One region of the Chryseobacterium sp. CS2K3 genome, then DNA from elsewhere that is predicted to be linked to it. Evidence: riboswitches for the same ligand, from Rfam matches in the RefSeq annotation. Region 1 holds a riboswitch; each other region holds the start of a gene.
What was found. A riboswitch is a leader RNA that binds a small molecule or an ion and turns the genes downstream of it on or off. The one in region 1 is predicted to bind cobalamin.
Positions count from the first base shown of each region.

Region 2: another riboswitch for cobalamin. It lies ahead of AC5YGG_RS11425 (acyl-CoA thioesterase); the one in region 1 lies ahead of AC5YGG_RS04115 (T9SS type A sorting domain-containing protein).
Region 3: another riboswitch for cobalamin. It lies ahead of AC5YGG_RS00695 (TonB-dependent receptor plug domain-containing protein); the one in region 1 lies ahead of AC5YGG_RS04115 (T9SS type A sorting domain-containing protein).

Region 1 covers NZ_JCAKRW010000002.1:223,597-225,867, reverse strand. The annotation lists gene AC5YGG_RS04115 (T9SS type A sorting domain-containing protein) at 134-1,240, opposite strand; cobalamin riboswitch at 1,310-1,500, opposite strand; gene AC5YGG_RS04110 (esterase-like activity of phytase family protein) at 1,755-2,271, shown strand, end outside.
Region 2 covers NZ_JCAKRW010000005.1:405,734-408,004, reverse strand. The annotation lists gene AC5YGG_RS11430 (hypothetical protein) at 1-532, shown strand, start outside; cobalamin riboswitch at 566-746, shown strand; gene AC5YGG_RS11425 (acyl-CoA thioesterase) at 863-1,246, shown strand; gene AC5YGG_RS11420 (HD domain-containing protein) at 1,296-1,886, opposite strand; gene AC5YGG_RS11415 (XAC2610-related protein) at 1,888-2,271, opposite strand, start outside.
Region 3 covers NZ_JCAKRW010000001.1:135,660-137,930, reverse strand. The annotation lists gene AC5YGG_RS00700 (transporter) at 1-695, shown strand, start outside; cobalamin riboswitch at 932-1,117, shown strand; gene AC5YGG_RS00695 (TonB-dependent receptor plug domain-containing protein) at 1,229-2,271, shown strand, end outside.

The sequences.
Region 1 (2,271 bases):
TTTTTGTTTTAGCTATGGATACACGAATTTTTATTGTGTGTCTGTTTCATAATGAAGAGAATCACAACTGAAGACGTGATATTACTCTCCTTTGGAGGGGTGTCAAAAATTCAAAGAATTTTTGACGGGGTGGTTATTTCTTCACAACCTTATGTACCGTAGATCCATTTTTCGTCTTAATCTCCATCCAATACACACCTGCATTTAAAGATTTAACATTGATCTTTTTCTCTTGGGAAGTCATTACTTTTTGTCCTAAAGATGAGTAAATATTCGTCTCTATGATATTTTCAGGAGTTTCAATTTGTATAAAATCACTTGCCGGATTAGGATAAATATTGAATGTTTTCTTGCTAACAGAAGCCACAGACAGCGTCGCATCACTTGCTTCAGTAGGAGTGAAGGGTCTTCTTTCTCCAAAACTTAATCCTAACCAGCTATTATTATTCAGTTCTATCTGGCTGAGATCTGTTTTCTTCTGCCAGCTTGAAAGATCATTTCCTTTATATAGCTTCCAATTTCCAGCTCCTGAAAAAGTATTTAGTGATAAATTTGAAAGCTCGTTGTTAGCCTTTGTAAAGCTGAAATATGAAGTTTGAGACTGAATAAGCTGTAAAGCCTGTTCCGCGGTAATATTTCCGTTATATTTAATTCCAAAAACAAAAGAATTAGCGTTACCATTGGTATTATCTGTTCCGAAATCTATAACAACAAGGCTTTTATTAGTTCCTGTTCCAATCCAATTGGTAATTTGAGATGAAGTATACCATTGAGAGCTGTATGCCGGTACGGGAGTTGATGGTGGGGTGTCGATACTAATAACATCGGATCCGTAAGTAATTCCAAACCATAGCCCGTCTGTTAAAGAAGTGTATCCTGCACCATAATTTTCATTAGACATAGTTTCGGGATTGGTTCCATGCCAGGTAATCCAGGAATCATCAGTCCCTGGAGTATGATGGTTGTATGAAAAACTATATAGATAGCCTGACAAAATATCTGTTTGTATTTTAGGTTCTGCTGCAACAATGGCATTTATCATATCTTCTGCCATTAAATTGTCAGCATCAAAACGATAGCCCCAGGCATAGGATTTTGGAGTGTTATTGTCATTAAAATCGGCAATGAAGTAAGCCTTTTTAGAACCTGTTCCCACCCAAAACTTAATATCGTTTTCTGTGAATTGAGCGAAGAAAAACTGCGTACAAAGCAGTAAGAAAAAAAGATAGATTTTTCTCATAATATAATTAAATTAAAGTTTTATTCCCGAAACTTAGGTACAGGAAAAGATAAAGTCTCCAGTCCTGATATTAAAAAGGTATTCAAGGCAGGTCTCCTGGCTCGCATCCTATAGCAGACCTTCCCGGTTATAAAATCCAGTGGTATGAAACAGCTATAGGTAAAACAGCTTACAGTTGCGGGTACAGCTCAGGATTTGACTAATATTCTCACCTGATTCCCTATTATGAACAGTGTTCAACCTTAAAAACGCTGCAAATATATCATATAAATTTCTGAAATCTGTTTTGTGAATTATATCTGCGTTTACTTTATTTATCAGTGAATCTTATTTATGAAATAGGAATTTGTTGATTAATAATAAATTGAGAATAATAATTGGGTTTTCGGATTGAGAGTTGTTTTTTTTCTGTTTATATTCAATTCATCTAGGGAATCTATTGTTAAAATACAATTATCAATAGGTTTAAGATCAGTTTATAATCAATTTATACTTTCGCGCCATAAAAGTTAATATGAAAAAACTAATATTTTCCGCTTTGGTGATGACTGCATTATTCTCTTGCAGTAAAGATGATGATAATGTAAATAATCAGGATGTTAATTACTCAAAACTGCCTCAGGAATTTCCTTTTACAAACCTGGTAACAATAAACGGAGTAGATGTAATCAACGGAGGATTTGGCTCAGGAGCAGCAGCTCATCCAACAAGAAAAGGTGAGTTCTATGTGATTACTGACCGTGGTCCGAATACAGATTACCTAAACGGGAAAAAATTTTTAACACCTAATTTTACTCCAACTATCATGCATTTTAAAATCAATGCTGAAGGAAAAATAGAGGTTATTAAATATATCAAACTTAAAAATCCGTCCGGACAACCCATTACAGGCTTACCAAATCCTATAGGAATGGGGAGTACTGGTGAAGTGGCTTATGATGCAGCAGGTAATATTCTGGGAACGGATAATTATGGTTTAGACAGTGAAAGTATTGTGGCTGCACAGGATGGTACATTCTGGGTTTCCGATG
Region 2 (2,271 bases), on a different contig from region 1:
CTTTGTACGTTATGAAACTCTTGACAAAGAAGGAATGGTAAACAAAGACCGTATTGCTTACATTGATCAGCTTCCGGCATATACCCCTTCAAAATCTAAAAACGGAAAATCTCTTATTTTTACAGATAACTCTGATCCGAAAATTCCGACAGCTCAAAGAAGCAAAGTAGTTATTGATGTTTACCCATCCAATGCAGGATATCGTAAGAAAGAAAAGGATGCTGACGGTAAACTTCTTACCATTGATAAGGTAAAGCCATGGGGAATCAGCAATGATCTGCCTGAAGGAATGACGGAGATTAAATCAATCCGAGTTCAGCAGCCCGGAAGAGGTTCTGTTTTTGTAAGAGAAGCTATTAAAAATATGTTCCAGCCTACGATGGATTTCGAAAATGTAGGCGTTACTTCATTAGACAATGATAACATTTTCCTTTATATGATCAATGGTTCCGGGGAAAACAGATATACAACCCTTTGGACCATCAAGAAGGGAAAAGTGATCAGCCAGATTATTTATCATAATCCGGAATAAATTCATTATTTTTGCACCGAAAAGTTTTAACGCTTATTCATCACAGAAACTGGTTCTGCCTAACCGCAGATTAAAAGGGAACCGTGTGAAAATCACGGACTGTCGCGCAACTGTAAGTAACTGAAGTCTTTATCAAAAGATCCACTGTGCGAGGCATGGGAAGGAGATAAAAGATGTTACAAGTCAGGAGACCTGCCGATTTCTTAAACAAAAAACTTTCGCGATCTGAAGTTTTATTGATCTGATGGATTGTTTCAGGGATTTCCAAAGTTCCTGTCATTATTCTGTTGTTTTGATACTATTTCATTTCGCATTAATTAATAATGAAATATGACTACAGAAGAAAGAATTCAAGCTGCCGAAACCAGAATTTTTAAAGCGGTTTTCCCTAACACTACCAATCATTACGATACTCTTTTCGGAGGTACTGCAATGCAGCTGATGGATGAAGTTGCCTTTATTGCCGCTACCCGATTTGCAAGAAAAAGAGTGGTAACGGTAAGCAGTGATAAGATCGATTTTAAAAAGCCTATTCCTGCCGGAACAATTGTAGAACTGATCGGAAAAGTTTCCTATGTCGGAAAAACAAGTATGAAGGTAAATGTAGAAATCTATACGGAGCAAATGTACTCTTATGAAAGAGAAAAAGCGATTGTGGGTGATTTTACGTTTGTGGCAATTGATGAGTTCAAGAAACCAATTCAAATTCTATAATAAAATAATCGGGGCAGCCTTTGGCTGCCCCGATTATTTATGATGATGATTATTTCAAAACTTTTTCCGTTTCCAGGCTTTTGGTCAGAAGCAGTTCAAATGCCTCTCCCATTTCGTCCGAAGCTCTCGTAATTGCATTTTCAAGCATATTTCTGATTTGCTTTTCCGTAACACCAGCTTCCGTCCAGCTTTTCCCTGAAGTATGAGAATTTAGGATAAATGGCATAATTCTGTCGATAGAACATGCAAAAATTGCATCAGGAGTTTTTTCTTCTTCAAATTCTAGCCACAGATTAAAGAATTCCGTTCTCAAGGGTTCATCTAAAATTCCGAAAATCTTCTGTGCAGAAATTTTTTCTCTTTCAAACTTCCCTACCATTGCCGCTTCATCAAACAGGAAGGTATCTCCCGCTTCAATCTCCACCAAATCATGAATCGATAACATTCTGATTACTCTTAACAAATCTATATCCGCTCGGTTTTTCGCATACGGATAAAGGATTTGAGCCAGAATAATGATCTGCCATGAATGTTCTGCTGTATTTTCCCTTCTGGAATCATCTGCATTATAATTTCTTCGCTGTACATTTTTCAGGGCATCCACTGCCAGAATAAAATCGATCTCTTTCTGTATCTTCATCTTACTTTTCTTTTTTATATTCATCAGATGGATATACCTTGGTTCTGGTAACCCACTTATTTTTTATTTTTTCTTCTGTTTTCACTTTTACATATCCTTCCTCACTCATATCTTCTTCTTTTACCAATACTTTATCCAATCCTTTACCGGGAATCACCTGATATTCTGTAGTAAAAAGATTACAGCATCCGGATTTCCCAAAGGTAATAAGACGTTTACGAACCGGATCTGTTTCAAAAAAATCAAAAGAATCCGATGCAAGCTCTGTAAGTTCTGCACTTTTTACAAAAGCCATTCTGGTACTGTTGAATACATACACATCATAAGAAGCGCTGCTGTAGTTTCCCAGATTTCCGTTTCTTATTGCGACATCTTCAGTTCCGTC
Region 3 (2,271 bases), on a different contig from region 1:
CGCAGGATCAGTATTTTAATACGTTACAGCTTTGGGGTAAAATTCCTTTAACTAAAAAATTAAGTGTGTATGCAAGCCTGCCCTTCCATTTTCATGAAAAAAAAACCATGCAGGGAGATATAAAAATCAATGGAATTGGAGATCTTAACGTAATGGGAATTTATCAGCTGCTGGTTTCTAAAGATAACTTTCATCAGTTAAGCGGAGGTGTGGGCATAAAAGTTCCTTTGGGAAAGTTTGATGAAAAAGGAGCATCTGGCGTCAATCCGAGTTTTCAGTTGGGAACCGGGAGCTGGGATTATCAGGCAGCATTGAATTATAAATTTCAGAAAAATAAAGTAGCTGTATTGATTAATACAGATTATACCGTAAAAACAGAAAACAAAAAACATTACCGTTTCGGAAACCAGTGGAATTATGCGGCTACAGGCTTTTATCAGATCGCAGGAAATGAAAAGACTATTTTTTCAGCAAAAGCCGGGCTTCAGGGAGAAGTATATGATCAGAACAAACAGTTTAACGAAGCATTACCCAATACTTCAGGAAGTGCTTTATATGGAAAACTGGGGTTTGAAGCTTCTTATAAAAAGTTCAGTCTGGGAAGTGAAATTATGCTGCCGGCATATACTAATCTGGCTGGTGGAGATATTGAAGCAAAATCACGTTTCAGTATTTTCTTAAACATTGGAATATAGCGTACTCCCATTCAAGAGACGAATTATTATACATTAAACGGGATTATTCTATTTTGGAATAATCCCGTTTTTTATTTCTACAACGAGCGTATCAAATGCGGATTTTTGAAGAAAGAAGTTAAAATAACAATGTCGCTTCAATATATTTAATTCCGTATCAGCAGTAGCTATTCCGAGTTATTCTTTTATAATATTGTAAATCATTTTGTTATTTGTGGCATTATATTAATAATTGTCTATCTTTGCCGAAATTTGGTGAGCCGTAAAAAGCTCTTAAAAGGGAATCCGGTGAGAATCCGGAACAGACCCGCTGCTGTAAGCTCCGCACCAAAGTTTTTGAAGAGTATATCCACTGTTTTTTTAATGGGAAGGATTTCAAAAATGGAGTAAGTCAGAAGACCTGCCAGACAATTAAACGTTTGACGCTTTCGTGGAATAAAGCTTAGGACATCAATGATGCTGTGCAGTGAATGCTGTGCTTTGTCGTTGCTTTCTTATATCCATTAGCGTCATCATTATCCCTAAATGAGCTAATGGTGGCAAAACTGACTACATCTCAACTTCATAAGGTTGTTTTCACATTATGTGTGTTAACATCACAATTCCTGTTTTCCCAATCGAAGAAAAAAGACAGCATTAAAGAGGAAGCCATTAAGACTGTCAATATTTATAAAAAGAATTTTAGAGAAATCATTCCTGCTCAGGTTTTGCAGGGCGAGGAACTTGAAAGACTGAACAGCCATTCCGTTGCGGATGCACTTCGTTACTTTTCCGGCGTTCAGATTAAAGATTACGGAGGAATGGGCGGTTTGAAGACCGTTAATATCCGAAGTATGGGAAGCCAGCACGTGGGAGTTTTCTATGATGGGATTCAGCTAGGAAATGCTCAGAATGGAGTGGTAGACTTAGGAAGATACTCTCTGGATGATCTGGAAGAAATATCCTTATATAACGGGCAGAAAAGTGAAATCTTTCAGCCTGCAAAGGATTTCGGTTCCTCAGGATCTATTTATTTGCAGCCAAAAACTCCTGTATTTAAAGGAACGAAAAAAACAAACCTTATTATAAGAGCCAAAAGTGCCTCTATTGATCTGTTTAATCCTTCTTTCCGCCTCGAGCAAAAGCTTTCAGAGAAGGTCTCCAGTAGCTTCAGTGCTGAATTTCTCCAAAGTGACGGAGTTTACAAGTATCGTTACGGGAAAAAATACTCCAATGGTCAGACTGCTTACGATACGATTGCCAAAAGATATGATTCCGATATTAAAACAAAACGGTTTGAAACATCCGTCAATGGAATTTTAAATAACGGAAACTGGAATGTACGCGGCTATGGCTTTATTTCAGATCGTGGGATTCCGGCACCTATTGTGAACAGCCGTTTTGATGCCAGGGGTGCGAGAATGAAAGACGAAAATTATTTTGTACAGGCAAATCTCAGAAAAAAGCTCTTTCCGAAATTTGAAACTCAGCTGAAGGCAAAATTTGCCTATGATTATACTTATTTTAATGATACTGTATTATCACAAGCTGTTTATCCGGCACAAAATACGTATATCCAACGAGAAGTTTATCTTTC